Linked DNA regions of Mangrovibacterium diazotrophicum. Each later gene encodes a partner of the first gene's protein in a complex. Links are inferred from orthologs where the notes say so. Each region holds a gene or a part of one and is shown on either strand. Other genes may lie near its edges.

Region 1 (6,891 bases):
AATACGGCTCGAACAGTTGTTTCACCAGCTATTCTAAAGCAAATTTTAAGATTTTCACCTTTCCGGTTAACCCAAAACACATTTTCGGCACAGGAATCTGAAGTTTTCTACCTTTGTCGCTCAAATTTGACATTATGGTACTTGAAAAACACCCGAAAGCCGAAGCGTTGATTTTTGATTTGGATGGGACGTTGTCTGATTCGCTTCCGGTTCACATTGCCACCTGGCACAAAGTATGCGCTCACTATAACTGCACATTCAACGAGAAAATCATAGAAGAAATGACCGGCATGCCGACAATTAGCTTTGCCGAGCGGGTTATTGCCGAAAACAACTTGCAGGGAGTTGATCCGAATGAAATCGTGAAAATGAAACAGGAAACATTCTGGGATCACGCGTCATTGCTGAAACCACACCAGCCGGTTGTCGACTTAATGTTGAAATATCACGGTAAAATCCCGATGGCTGTCGGCACCGGAGCCAGTCGACGCAGTGCAGAAGTGCAACTCGAAAAGTTGGGGCTGACCAAATATTTCGATGCGATTGTTACCGCCGACGACGTTACCAAACACAAACCGGAACCGGAAACATTTTTGAAGTGTGCCGAGTTATTAGGTATTAAAGCTGAAAATTGCCAGGTTTTGGAAGACGGTGTTCTGGGTATGGAAGCTGCAAAAACAGCCGGCATGTATCTGATTGACGTCCGCCCGTTCACCTACGAGAACTTTGGCCAGTAAGGCTAAACTTTCTACAATTCGACATGAAAATTTTCAAACAACTTTTTATCATCCTCTCAATAAATTTAGGGGGTGATTTAATAAGCAGGTACCTGCATTTTCCCCTGCCAGGTCCAATTACCGGGATGATATTGCTATTGATTTTGTTGCTTACCGGAGTGCTGAAAGAACGTCAGATACGCGAAACAGCTGACTTCATGCTCCAGAATATGGGATTTTTCTTTATCCCGGCTGGTGTAAGTGTGATGATTTCTTACCACGCGTTAAAGGGTTTTTATTTCGAAAGTTTTATCGTCATTCTGATCTCTACAATATTGGTAATGGCAGCGACTGCCCTCGCGACACAGTTATTCATCAATTTGAATGAAAAGAAGAATGGAAAGCATAACTAACACACACCTGTTCGGAATTTTATTGACGGTTGGCCTTTTTTACCTGATTTCACTGGCTAAACATCGAACCCGTCAAAATTGGCTGAATCCACTTTTGCTTTCAGTTATTATTATTATCTGCATTCTTATTTTAGCGGACATCCCCTATGACCACTACATGAAAGGTGGCAGCGTTATTCACGCTTTCCTGGGGCCTGTCACGGTGGTGTTGGCATTGCCCTTGTATCGTCAGCGTAAATTATTAGCATTACACAAATACGCAATCTTGGGTGGAATTATTACCGGGGTTGCGTCTGCAATTCTATCAGTTGTTGGGTTAAGTCGGATACTGGGTTTAAATGAGATGCTTGAACGATCGCTTGTTCCCCACTCCGTTACTACGCCAATCGGTATTGCTGTCAGTAACATGTTGAACGCAACTCAGGGAATCACAATCATTTCGATTATAATTACGGGAATTATCGGTGCATCAATAGCGCCATTTCTATTAAAATTTCTACGAATAAAACATCCCGTTGCTAAGGGTTTGAGTATTGGTGCATCATCGCACGCTTTGGGAACCACAAAAGCTATTGAAATGGGTGAAACAGAAGCTGCCATGAGCAGCCTTGCCATTGGAGTGGCTGCTTTAACAACTGTGCTGGTAGTTATTCTGATGCAACTGATGGGCTGGTATTAGACGAACAAAATCCCAAACAAAAAAATCCAAATTTCAAAGAGCTACGCAGTTCTTAAATTTGTTAATAACACTACCGAGCAATCTGCCAGCTTCTTTTGCCTTTTGCCTTTCGACTTTTCACTTTTGACTTCCTACTTCCCTTCCAAGTAGTGCATCAGCTCGTAAACCACACGCTCGTGGTCAATATCCTTACCGATAAAAACCAGTGTATTTACGGGCTCTTCGCCGGGCTCAAGAAATGATCCCTCGGCATAAGACACCGCCCCGCCTACCGATTGCACAATTGTTTTAAACGGTGAATTCTGCGTAACCAAAAGACCTTTGATTCGGTAAATTTCCCGCTGATTAATCGCTGCATAGTAGTTAAACCAGTATTGAAAACGCTCTAAATTGATAAAACCAGGGAATTGATGGGTGAATGTGCTGTATTTTTTGGATTCCACTACCCGAAACATGACCGGCTGCGATAACTTTTGTTCCAGTTTTCCTTTTACACGCTCACTGAATTCGGCGAGCGAAAAATCCTCCAGAAGTCCGAAATTAGTGTGCTCCACAAGTGCCGAACCGTTATAAGCAAGCAGCTGTCTCTCCAAGCCTGGCAGGGTCTTCGCTTCAATTTCGTTGGTTTTATTAATGATGAGGAGGTCACTCAGAATGACCTGCATTTGTTGCTCGTTTCCGGCAAGCTGCTCCTCGAAGTTTCGGGCATCAACCAGGCAAACGCTCCCCTGCAGCTCATACCGCTCGCGCAAATCTTCGTCGTCGTAAAACGGACGGATCACATTCGACAAATCTGCAATTCCGGTTGTTTCAATCAGCAGAAAATCCAACTCACCGGCTTTGTCTGCCAAATCCAAAAGTGTTAACGAAAATTCGTTGGATATGGTACAACAAATACAGCCATTGCTCAAATCGAAGATATTGTCGGCACGCATGCCGATAATCAAATCCTGGTCGATTGATTTTTCGCCAAATTCGTTCTCAACCAGTGCCAATTTCAGGTGCTGGTGTTTTTTGATGACTTCGTTGATGAATGTTGTTTTCCCGGCTCCCAAAAAGCCGGTCACCAAAACCACACGTATTTTCTCCATGCTACTCAAGGGTGTAGAAATTCCGAATTAGAAAAATCCAAATTCCAAAGATGGGTCGGTGTCTCAAATGTCAACCAAATGACTACCGAATGACAATTAACACCAACTAATGACGCGAAGTTATTCCTGAATATTCATTCGCGCGAAAGGAACGGCATCCATCTCGGCGAACTCGTTGTTCAGGTATTTGTAATGGCCGGTCATCGCAATCATCGCAGCGTTGTCCATTGTAAAGGCAAATTTCGGAATAAAGAGGTTCCATTTGCGTTTTGCCGCCTCTTCGCGCAAGGCATTTTGCAAACCAGAGTTGGCCGAAACACCACCAGCGACGGTCACTTCGCGGATACCGGTCTCTTTGCAGGCCTTCACGAGTTTCTTCATCAAAATCTCGATAATCGTCCGTTGAAGCGAGGCACACAAATCCGGTTTGTTCTCCTCTATGAAATTTTCATTTTCCTTCAGCTGATCGCGCAGGAAGTAGAGGAAACTTGTTTTCAGACCACTAAAACTGTAGTCCAAATCCTTAATTTGTGGCTTGGCAAACTGGAATGCATCGGGATTTCCTTCTTTCGCCAAACGGTCGATCAATGGTCCGCCCGGGTAAGGCATTCCCATCACTTTCGCACATTTATCGAAAGCTTCGCCAGCAGCATCGTCAATGGTCTGGCCGATCACTTCCATTTCCAGGTGATCTTTCACCAAAATAATCTGCGAATTACCGCCACTCACCAACAAGCACAGGTGTGGAAATTTAGGTTCACGGTTTTCAGCGCCATCTTCTTTCAGAAAGTGAGCCAAAACGTGCCCTTGCAGGTGGTTGATTTCAATCATCGGAACGCCGGCAGCTAACGCATAACCTTTTGCAAACGAAGTGCCAACCAGCAACGAACCCAGTAAGCCCGGGCCACGAGTAAACGCAACGGCTGAAATATCCTTTCGGTCAATGCCGGCTTGTTTAATAGCCTGATCAACGACCGGGACAATATTTTGCTGATGTGCCCGCGAAGCCAGTTCTGGCACCACACCACCGTAAGCTTCGTGCACCTTTTGGCTGGCAATGATGTTCGATAACAAATAACCGTTCTTCAACACGGCAGCCGATGTATCGTCACAGGACGATTCAATTCCGAGAATGATGATATCTTTTTTCTGTTCCATGATTTTTTGGTACATTTTTCGCTGGAAAACTTTGCCGCCGGACTTAATAAATCCATTGATTTTAGTTTATTTTGCGTCTAAATAAGGGGACAAAAGTATTAAAAAAACAGTCAAAATAGTAGTTTGGTTTACGGGAGTATTAGCGTTGTTATTACTCATAATTTACCTGGCCTTTCAAACCAGCGCCGTTCAAACTTTTGTTGTCCGCCAAATTACCAATCAGCTCAGCAAGAAATTCAATACAACCATCAGTATCAAAAGCGTTGATATTTCATTCTTCAACAAGCTGATTTTAAAAGAAGTGTACATCGAAGATCAAAAACAGGATACACTTCTGTACATCGATAATTTGATCGCAACAATCGATCATCTGAACCTGAAAAAGCACAATATCAACCTGTCTTCGGTCAATTTATTGCGAACGAAAGTCTTTCTGTCGCTCAACGAGCAGCATTTTCCGAACTATGGATTTCTGCTGGACAGTCTCCGCAGTTCGAAAGCTGATCGCGATACGCTGGGCTGGAATATCACTTGTGAGACATTTTTGTTTGACCAGGCGAAGGTTGGTTATTCTTATTTTAATCAACAGGACTATCATTTAATCGACTTGCAGAATATCCACCTGGAGGTATCAGACCTGAATTTGGAAAAAGATTCAATTTACTTCAGGATTAATGAAATGCAGTTCAACGATCCCAAGAGCTTTAGTTTATCGAATCTGAGTGCCGAATTTGTATCGTACCGGAAAATGATCAAACTGCGCAATTTGAAGGTGTTGACACCGAATTCGGTGATCACGCAGGCAGATGTTGTGTTTGACCAAAGCAAAATGAAGGATGGCTCCAAATTCACGGAATCGTATATCGATGTGGACTTGAAGCAATCGCAAATTGATTTGCAGGATGTTGCAACGGTTGTTCCAGAAATCAGGGGAATGGATCAGAAAATTGATATTTCGGGCCACGTTTTCGGAAAAATATCGGAACTGAAGGCACGGGATCTTCAAATTAAAACCGGCAATTCGACGGCAATTAATTGCGACTTTTATGTGAACGGATTACCTGATTTTGAAAAAACATTCATCCAACTCGATCTGAAGAATTCCACCCTCGACTTTAAAGATATTGCTGCAATCCGACTGCCGAACAGCTCGGAATCGCCCTACCCTAAAATCTCGTCAACCCTGAACGAGGCCGGCGTCATTCAATACAACGGTAACTTCACCGGCTTCCTGAGTGATTTTGTGGCTTACGGAACAATTAATTCGAATTTCGGACGCATCCGTACGGACCTTTCTTTCCGTCCGGCATCCAACGGCCTACTGGACGTTAATGGACATATTAAAACCATCAATTTCCGCTTGGGGCGCTTTGTGCAGAATTCAAAACTGGGACGGGTAACTTTCGGCGGGCAAATTGACGGCCAATTCAACCAGAACAAAAATACGATGAATGCAACAGTGGTCGGAGCCATCGACAGCATTCAATTCAACAACTACAAGTACAAAAACATTGTGCTCGACGGCTTGATTCAGGAACATCGTTTTGAAGGAGATCTGAACATTCACGATAAAAATCTGGAGTGTGCCTTCAATGGTAAACTGAACCTGGATCCGGACTCTTCGCTTTTCGATTTTGAATTGAAACTGGACAAAGCGGACCTGGTAGCACTGCAACTCGATAAGTATTTCAAGCGGTCGGAACTTTCCATGCACGTCAATGCCAATTTCACAGGAAGTAAAATCGACGATATCAAAGGAGCAATCAAATTCGACGACGGGAAATACGTCAACGAAAACGATACGATTTTACTGAACAGTTTAATAATAAACACCACGGCAGCCGAGACAAACAGGCTGGAAATAAAATCAGACTTCATTGATGCTGATATCGAGGGGAGCTACCTTTTTGCGTCGCTTGGAAAATCGATCGAAAACCTGGTGAAATATTATTTGCCCTCAAGCGCAGCGGAAATCCAGGAAACACCGGGCTTAAACAAGTTTAGTTTCGATGTTGAGATGAAGAATCTGGAGCCCGTTCTGCAAACATTCTATCCCAAACTCCGCATCAGCCCCGGTTATATCACAGGCAAATTCGACGAAATAAATCACCGGATCGATTTATACTCCGAGATTGAAAATGTTCAGCTCAACAACATGGTTGTAAAGGGATATTCTCTGTCGATTCATTCCAACGATAAGCTTGAACTGAAAACCCGCATGGAAGAATTTCAGATTGGCGACAGTCAGCGATTGTACAACCTGGCGCTTCTTGCATCAGCTGCCGACGATGAAATGGACACTAAATTACTATGGAACAATTACGATATTCTGACTTACAGCGGTGAATTGGAGGGAAAAGTGGCCTTCACAAAACGGAAAGACCAAACCAACCATGTCGATATAAAAATTGCCCCCAGTAAAATCTATATCGCCGATACGCTTTGGCAGGTTCACCCATCGGCAATGGCAATTGATTCGAGCCGGGTTGAGTTTGACAATGTGATGATCTCGAACGGACAACAGTTTATTGCCATCAACGGCATCGCATCCAAAAACCACGACGACCAGTTAGAACTACGGGTGAAAAATATTGATCTGAAGAACCTGAATTTACTTCTCGGAGACAGAAATAAGCTCAACGGTACCATGGATGGATCAATCAGCCTGATTGACATGTACGAGCGGCCGCTTTTCCTTTCGGACATTAAATTGAATGATTTTACCTACAATGATACGAAGGTCGGCAATATCAGCGCACTCAGTAAATGGGATCGCGCGTCCAACGCTGTCCAGACAGAGTTGATTGTTTCCAATGACTCGCGGCAAACACTAT
Region 2 (6,916 bases), 2.4 Mb from region 1 along the record:
TTTTAGTGAAGGTTGTTGCTGAAAGTCATATTGAATTTATCCGGAGGTCGCTGCCGTCGAAAGTACTGACGGGTTACTTGTTGTATGCCGGTTATGTAGTTTTCTTTTACGCCGTTAATTACTACAATTCGTTGAAGGATAAGATTAAGAAGGAGTCGGAGATGAAGATGCTGATCCGCGATGCGGAACTCAGTGCTTTAAAGTCGCAAATCAACCCGCACTTCTTGTTTAATAGTTTGAACAGCATTTCATCGCTGACAGTCAGCCGCCCGGAAAAAGCGCAGGAAATGGTGATCAACCTGTCGTCGTTTATGCGCTATTCTTTGCAACACAGCCGGGAAGAGACCGTGAGTCTGAAGGACGAGTTAGATCATATTAAGTTGTACCTTGGGATTGAGAAGATTCGGTTTGGGAAGAAATTAAACCCGGTTTTTGAAGTTGAGGAGAATTGTTTGAAAGCCCGGATTCCCAACATGATTTTGCAGCCGCTTTTGGAGAATGCCATCAAGTACGGGGTGTACGAGGCAACTGAACCTGTGAATATCGTTATTCGCTGCAAACCCGATCCTGATTATTTTCGAATTACAGTTGAGAACGAATACGATGCCGGAACCATTAATAATAAAGGTGAAGGGATCGGACTGATGAATATACGGCAACGCCTGGAACTGATTTACGGTAATCCGAATCTGTTGCAGATTACCGATTTGAAAACCAGCTTTAAAGTTGAATTATTGCTCCCTCAAAAGTAAAATGTTATGAGTGAAAAGCTAAACGTATTGATTGTTGAAGACGAAGAACTGGCACGCGACCTGTTGAAATCGTACCTGAAGGATCATCCTTCGGTTAACCTTTTGGGCGAATGTGAGAACGGTTTTGAGGGGGTGCAAAAGATCAACGAACTCCAGCCTGATTTGGTTTTCCTGGATATTCAGATGCCCAAGATCACCGGTTTTGAAATGTTGCAATTGCTCGATCACAAACCGGATATCGTATTCACAACGGCTTATGACCAGTATGCGTTGAAAGCTTTCGAAATTAATGCGGTTGATTATTTGTTGAAGCCATTTTCAAAAGACCGCTTTTTGTCGGCTGTTGAGAAAGCTTTGGAGCGAAAAGGCAACCAGGAAAGTCCCTCGGAAAAGATTAGTCGGTTGAGCGAGTACGCGACAGGCGAGTATCTGGATCGCGTAGTGGTGAAAGACCGTCACAAAATTCATATCATTCTTTCTTCCCACATTCGCTACATCGAGTCGATGGATGACTACGTGCTGATTTACACGAACGAGGGGCGGCACATGAAACAAAATACCATGAAGTTCTTCGAAACGCATCTTGATCCGCACGAGTTTATCCGAATTCACCGTTCGTACATTGTTGGTGTTTCTCAAATTGAAGAGATTCAGCAGTATGAGAAAGAGTCATACGTTGTTATTTTGAAGGACAAAACGAAGCTGAAGGTGAGTAAGTCAGGTTATAAGAATCTGAAAGAAGTCCTGGACTTTTAACCTCGGTTTCACATCAGGCTTAGAATTCGGAATAATTCAGCTCTTGCATTTCTTCTTTTCGTACTTTTGAAAGTATAAGACATTTTTATGCCTCGAGTTTTATTGCTTCTATTTTTTTGCATTCCTTTTTTGTGCTTCGGACAAACTGAAGTAGGCCCCGACAGCTATTTCCTCTACCTGGCCATTGCATTTATCCTTGGCGTACCGCTAATTCTTTATTTGGTGTTTGCCGTGCGAAAGCGGGGAAAGCTTAGTTTCCGCAAATGGTTTCGAAAGGGCAAGGTTGAAGTTGAACTGGTTCCGAACCGAAAATATCGCCCGGATGTGTTGACCCTTGTTGTTCACAACAAACGGACGAACGCTGTAGACCTGGAATCGCCCGTTTTAATTATCAGAAAGCTGTGGTCGGTGCGAAAATTTAAGCTGAAAGGTATAAATCGGGCAGAAATTTATCCATTGTACCTCGAATCGGGTAAAACGCATGAACTTCACATTAAGTTAGATGTTTTTCATAAACACGATTCAAGCCTGCGTTCCTACTATTGGGCACGCGTTTTATTGAAAGATACAAGTGGACTAACTTATTCCACAAATTACATCACCTTACGTAAAAGCTTAGTTTCTTAATGCGGGACTGGAAATTTCACCATATCGATTTTTCAACTTATCCTTGGTACAGTGGAAATGACCTAGGAGTTAGATTGACTGAAACCGGTTTTCAGGTTAAAGTTTGGGCTCCTAATGCCAGTAAAGTAGAATTTCTGGTTTACAAGCACAGTCATGGAGGAAAGACAACGCACCGGTATTGGTTGCATGCTGAAAATCACGGTTGCTGGGTTTTAAATACCGAAGGTGATTTTGACGGATTGTACTACACCATTCGGGTGAATGACGGCGATTGGTTAAATGAAACACCTGGCGTGGATGTGAGAGCTACCGGTACCAACGGGCGCAGGGGATTATTTTTTCATCCGGAGAAAACCAATCCCGAAGGCTGGTCGGATGATAAACCGATACCGACTGAAAATGCCGTGAATGCCATTTTATATGAAGTGCATGTTCGTGATTTCTCAATTGCTGAGAATTCGGGGATGCACCAAAAAGGAAAATTCCTGGCTTTTACAGAAGAAGGGAGAATCACCCCGGAAGGTTTAGCCTCTGGTATTGATCACCTCAAGGAACTCGGAATTACGCATGTTCATTTATTGCCGGTGTTCGACTACTGGACAGTTGACGAATCGAAGCCGGAGACAAAATACAATTGGGGCTACGACCCTCTGAACTACAACACGCCCGAAGGAAGCTATTCAACAGATCCGGATACAACATCTCGGATTACGGAGTTCAAGCAGTTGGTGATGGCTTTGCACAAAGCCGGAATCGGCGTGGTGATGGATGTGGTTTATAACCACACCGGCTTAACCCGTCGTTCTTGGTTTAATCAAACGGTGCCTGGATATTATTACCGGCAAACACGTTCGGGGAGTTTTTCCAACGCCAGTGGTTGCGGAAATGAATTTGCATCCGAACGGGCCATGGCCCACAAATACATGATTGACTCGCTTTTGTATTGGGCTGAAGAGTTTCATTTGGATGGCTTTCGTTTCGACCTGATGGGAATCCACGATCTGGAAACCATGTACGCGATTCGGTTGGCCCTGGACAAGCTTCGGCCTGGCATTCTGATGTACGGAGAAGGCTGGACGGCCGACCGTAGTCCGATGGATGAAAACCAGCGTGCGGTGAAACGGAACATTTCGCAGTTGGAGCGGGTGGCCTGTTTTAACGACGACTTCCGTGATGCCTTAAAAGGAAATAATTTTGATGGTTCGGGCGAAGGATTTGTCAGCGGAAAGGTTTTCCACGAGGAAGCAATCAAGTTTGGAATAGTAGCGGCCTGCTATCATCCTCAAATTGTATACAGCTACGTTGGCGGTTCGGGTTTCGCCTGGGCACGTCACCCCTGGCAAACGGTCAATTATGCGTCCTGTCACGATAATTACACGCTATTCGATAAGCTTTCGCTTAGTTGCCCCAATGCGGATACCGAAACCTTGAAACAAATGCAGAAACTCGCGACTGCCTTGGTGATGACATCGCAGGGTATTCCGTTTTTGCATGGCGGTTCAGAGTTTTGCCGAACTAAAGGCGGCGATCACAACTCCTACAAATCGCCCGATAGCGTGAACCAGTTCGACTGGTCGCGGAAGAAGGAATTTGAGGATGTTTTCAGCTATTTTACAGAGCTCGTGAAGCTACGGAAGTCAGTTCCTGCATTTCGCATGGGAAGTTCCGATTTAATCCGCGAACATCTTAAATTTTCGACTGATTACAACATGGGTGTTGTGGCCTACCAGATTACCGACTTCCCCGGCGAAGAACGATGGAAAACCATGCAACTTGTTTTCAATGCGCGCAAAGAAGACTTTCAATTCGATCTGCCCAACAACAACGGATGGAAAGTCATCGCGGAAGGTGGAACGATCGATTTGGAAGGAGTGCGGACTTTGGAGGAACATGCTGTGATTGTTCCCCCGGTTTCGATGATGATCCTGGTGCAGTAATCTGCCGCGTCAGAAAATCGCTAAAAGCAGGTCAATATCTTTCGATGGCAGGTTCAGTTTATCGCCCAAATCCGAATTGGTCAGAATTCCATTGTAAATATAAATCCCTTTCCGGAAGCCTTTGGTGGATTTGATGTAATTGGGTATTCCGCCAATTTCTCCAACCGAAATAATAATCGGCGACAGCACATTACTTAAGGCAATAGATGCGGTGCGGGCTACGAGTGACGAAATATTCGGGACGCAATAGTGAACGATATCATTCACCTTGTAGGTCGGGTTGTTGAGGTCGGTACATCGGCTGGTTTCGAAACAGCCACCCTGGCTGACGTTAAGGTCGATAATGACCGAGCCTTTTTTCATTTTAGCCACCATTTCCTTCGAAACGCGGAACGAAGGTTTGGTATTCACAGACATCGCGCCAAGTACCACATCAGCTGATTTCAATGCTTTCTTCAGCACGTTTGGGTACAAAACCGAGGTGAATATTTGGTGCCCCAGTTGTTCCTCCAATTGGCGAAGTTTGAAAATATTGTTGTCGAAGATTTTGACGTGAGCTCCGAGGCCAATTGCAGCACGGGCCGCGAATTCTGCGGCTGTCGTCGCTCCCAGTATAACGAGTTCAGTTGGTGAAATCCCGGTGACACCACCGAGCAATACACCTTTGCCATCTCTGGAATTACTGAGATACTCGCTGGCAACCATAATGGAGGTTGATCCTGAGAGTTGGCTCATAAGTTGAACCACCGGCAGGCAGTGTTCCTCGTTTTCCATGTACTCGTAGGCGATGGCGGTTACTTTTTTCCGCATCAACTTTTGAACAGTTTCAGTACAATGGTTACTCAGCTGCATATTCGAGATCAACGTTTGATTGCCACGAAGCAAATCAATATCTTTCTCGTCGAAGGGTGAAACCCGTAAAATGATATCGCATTGAAAAACATCAGCTCTTTTTTCCAGAACAACAGCACCGGCATTTCGGTATTCATCGTCAGAGTAGCTCGAAGCTTTGCCGGCATTGGTTTCCAGGTAAATTTCGTGCCCGTAGGAAACCAGCAATTCAACAGCTTCAGGTGTTAGCGGTACACGCGATTCAACCTGTGCAAAGTCGGAGGGGATACCAATGGTGATTTTCTTCCCTTTTCGCCGGATTTCCAGCATCTCTTCCTGCGGCATATACCAACTGGAGATTCCCGGTTTATTTTCTTGTTCTGTCATTTTTTCGATGCTAAGTTTTACCAAGTTAGTTTTTCTGGGCAAGATTGCCAAACATGTCAGATGATATTGGCTTTCAATTCCCTTACCGACGGGCTAATCTCTTCGATATGTACTTCAACGAGGTGTTCAGGAAGAAGGTATTCGATTCGCTCGGGCCATTCCATAAAGCAGTAATTGCCACTTTCAACATAATCGTCAAATCCCAGGTCCATCGCTTCGGTCATATCTTTCAGACGGTAAAAATCGAAATGATATATTTTTTCCGGAAGGGCGGTGTCGTACTCGTTTACCAACGCAAATGTCGGGCTGGTAATATTGTCTTTTGAGCCCATGGCTCGGCAAAGCGCCTTGATAAAGGTTGTTTTTCCCGCGCCCATTTTTCCGTAAAACGCAAAAATGCGTTTGTCGCGGAAGGTGTTTAAAAACTGTTCGGCTACAGCTGGTAGCTCATCAAGCGCGTTGATCTGAATCGAAAACATATTCATATTATTTGTGCATGCAAATTAACAAAACTCGAAGGATATTTCCGTGCAAGTTTGTGATTTTCCAGTCATTCAACATTCGAAAGCAAATAGAGTTTAGTTGTTTGCGATTTTAGCTGTATTTCAGTTGAATTTAAATTGCAACCCCTATAAATCAGGGATTCTTTTTAAAAAATGTATTACTTTTGAAGCAAACACTATGAAATTTACAAATATGAATCTTCCTGAAAATTTAAAGTACACAAAAGAACACGAGTGGGTTCGTGTTGAAGGTGATATTGCAGTTGTTGGTATTACAGATTTTGCTCAAGGTGAACTTGGAGACATCGTTTTCGTTGAGATTGAAACTGTAGGCGAGTCACTTGCTGCGGGTGAAACGTTCGGAACTGTTGAAGCTGTAAAAACAGTGTCGGACTTGTTTATGCCTGTTACTGGAGAGGTGGTTGAATTCAACTCGGCTTTGGAAGATAGCCCTGAATTGATCAATAAAGACGCTTACGGTGACGGCTGGATGGTAAAAGTGAAAATCGAAGATGCATCGCAATTGGATGCTTTGATGGATGCTGCAGCCTACCAGGCTATGTTGGAAGCTTAATTCTAGTTTGAAAATAAATCGAAATCCTCGGAGCTTGCGCTTCGGGGATTTTTTATGCTCGCTATGTTCGTTTTCAGGTAGAGCAGGCACAAAAAAATCCGGCCAATTGACCGGATTTTGTATTTCGTGTAAAACTGTTTTACAGTGTTTTTGCCACTTCGATTTCGTGGAACGATTCGATGAAGTCACCGATTTTGATGTCGTTGTATCCATCAATGTTCAAACCACATTCGTAACCTTTAGCAACTTCTTTCACGTCGTCTTTGAAACGTTTCAGTGAACCAAGCTGACCGGTGTAGATGACGATGCCATCGCGGATAATCCGAACTTTGTGACTTGCCGTACGGATAATTTTTCCGTCGCGAACAATACAACCGGCAACGGTTCCCACTTTGGTAATCTTGAAGGTTTCCTGAACTTCGGCGGTACCAAGAATTTCTTCTTTGATCTCCGGTGAAAGCATACCTTCCATCGCTGAAGTGATCTCGTTGATCGCATCGTAGATGATTGAGTACAGGCGGATATCCACTTCTTCTTTCTCTGCCAGAC

The links.
Region 2: the proteins of tsaD (region 1) and tsaE are in contact, whole or in part, in a crystal structure (PDB 6N9A), measured with the Thermotoga maritima proteins. The link is inferred for Mangrovibacterium diazotrophicum from one-to-one orthologs. Residues at the interface, in WP_004082750.1 of Thermotoga maritima: Cys10, Asp11, Arg49, His50, Leu82, Gly84, Gly135, Gly136, Glu154, Thr155, Leu156, Asp157, Asp158, Ser159, Glu162, Asp165, Lys166, Arg169, Leu170, Tyr175, Lys213, Thr214, Leu217, Tyr218, Gln221, Arg222, Asn324; in WP_004082108.1 of Thermotoga maritima: Leu37, Gly38, Lys46, Lys57, Val59, Lys60, Ser61, Thr63, Phe64, Thr65, Leu66, Met67, Val69, Pro71, Tyr82, Arg83, Leu84, Asp86, Asp88, Phe89, Asp93, Ile128, Asp130, Glu131, Arg134.

What each region holds. Positions count from the first base shown.
Region 1 is NZ_RAPN01000001.1:278,125-285,015, reverse strand. The notes cover bases 2,039-4,871. They hold tsaD (tRNA (adenosine(37)-N6)-threonylcarbamoyltransferase complex transferase subunit TsaD), read right to left. Parts: upstream 4,058-4,871; coding sequence 3,020-4,057; downstream 2,039-3,019. Other genes in these bases: BC643_RS01240 (translocation/assembly module TamB domain-containing protein), read left to right, coding at 4,203-4,871; BC643_RS01250 (CobW family GTP-binding protein), read right to left, coding at 2,039-2,899. In the rest of the region: BC643_RS01265 (beta-phosphoglucomutase family hydrolase), read left to right, coding at 135-737; BC643_RS01260 (CidA/LrgA family protein), read left to right, coding at 761-1,129; BC643_RS01255 (LrgB family protein), read left to right, coding at 1,113-1,808; more of BC643_RS01250, read right to left, coding at 1,940-2,038; more of BC643_RS01240, read left to right, coding at 4,872-6,891.
Region 2 is NZ_RAPN01000001.1:2,650,694-2,657,609, reverse strand. The notes cover bases 4,059-6,916. They hold tsaE (tRNA (adenosine(37)-N6)-threonylcarbamoyltransferase complex ATPase subunit type 1 TsaE), read right to left. Parts: upstream 5,770-6,916; coding sequence 5,347-5,769; downstream 4,059-5,346. Other genes in these bases: infB (translation initiation factor IF-2), read right to left, coding at 6,507-6,916; gcvH (glycine cleavage system protein GcvH), read left to right, coding at 5,972-6,367; BC643_RS10540 (alanine dehydrogenase), read right to left, coding at 4,082-5,290; pulA (type I pullulanase), read left to right, coding at 4,059-4,072. Outside these bases: BC643_RS10560 (sensor histidine kinase), read left to right, coding at 1-752; BC643_RS10555 (LytR/AlgR family response regulator transcription factor), read left to right, coding at 759-1,508; BC643_RS10550 (hypothetical protein), read left to right, coding at 1,596-2,135; more of pulA, read left to right, coding at 2,135-4,058. UniProt on the Escherichia coli protein: Required for the formation of a threonylcarbamoyl group on adenosine at position 37 (t(6)A37) in tRNAs that read codons beginning with adenine.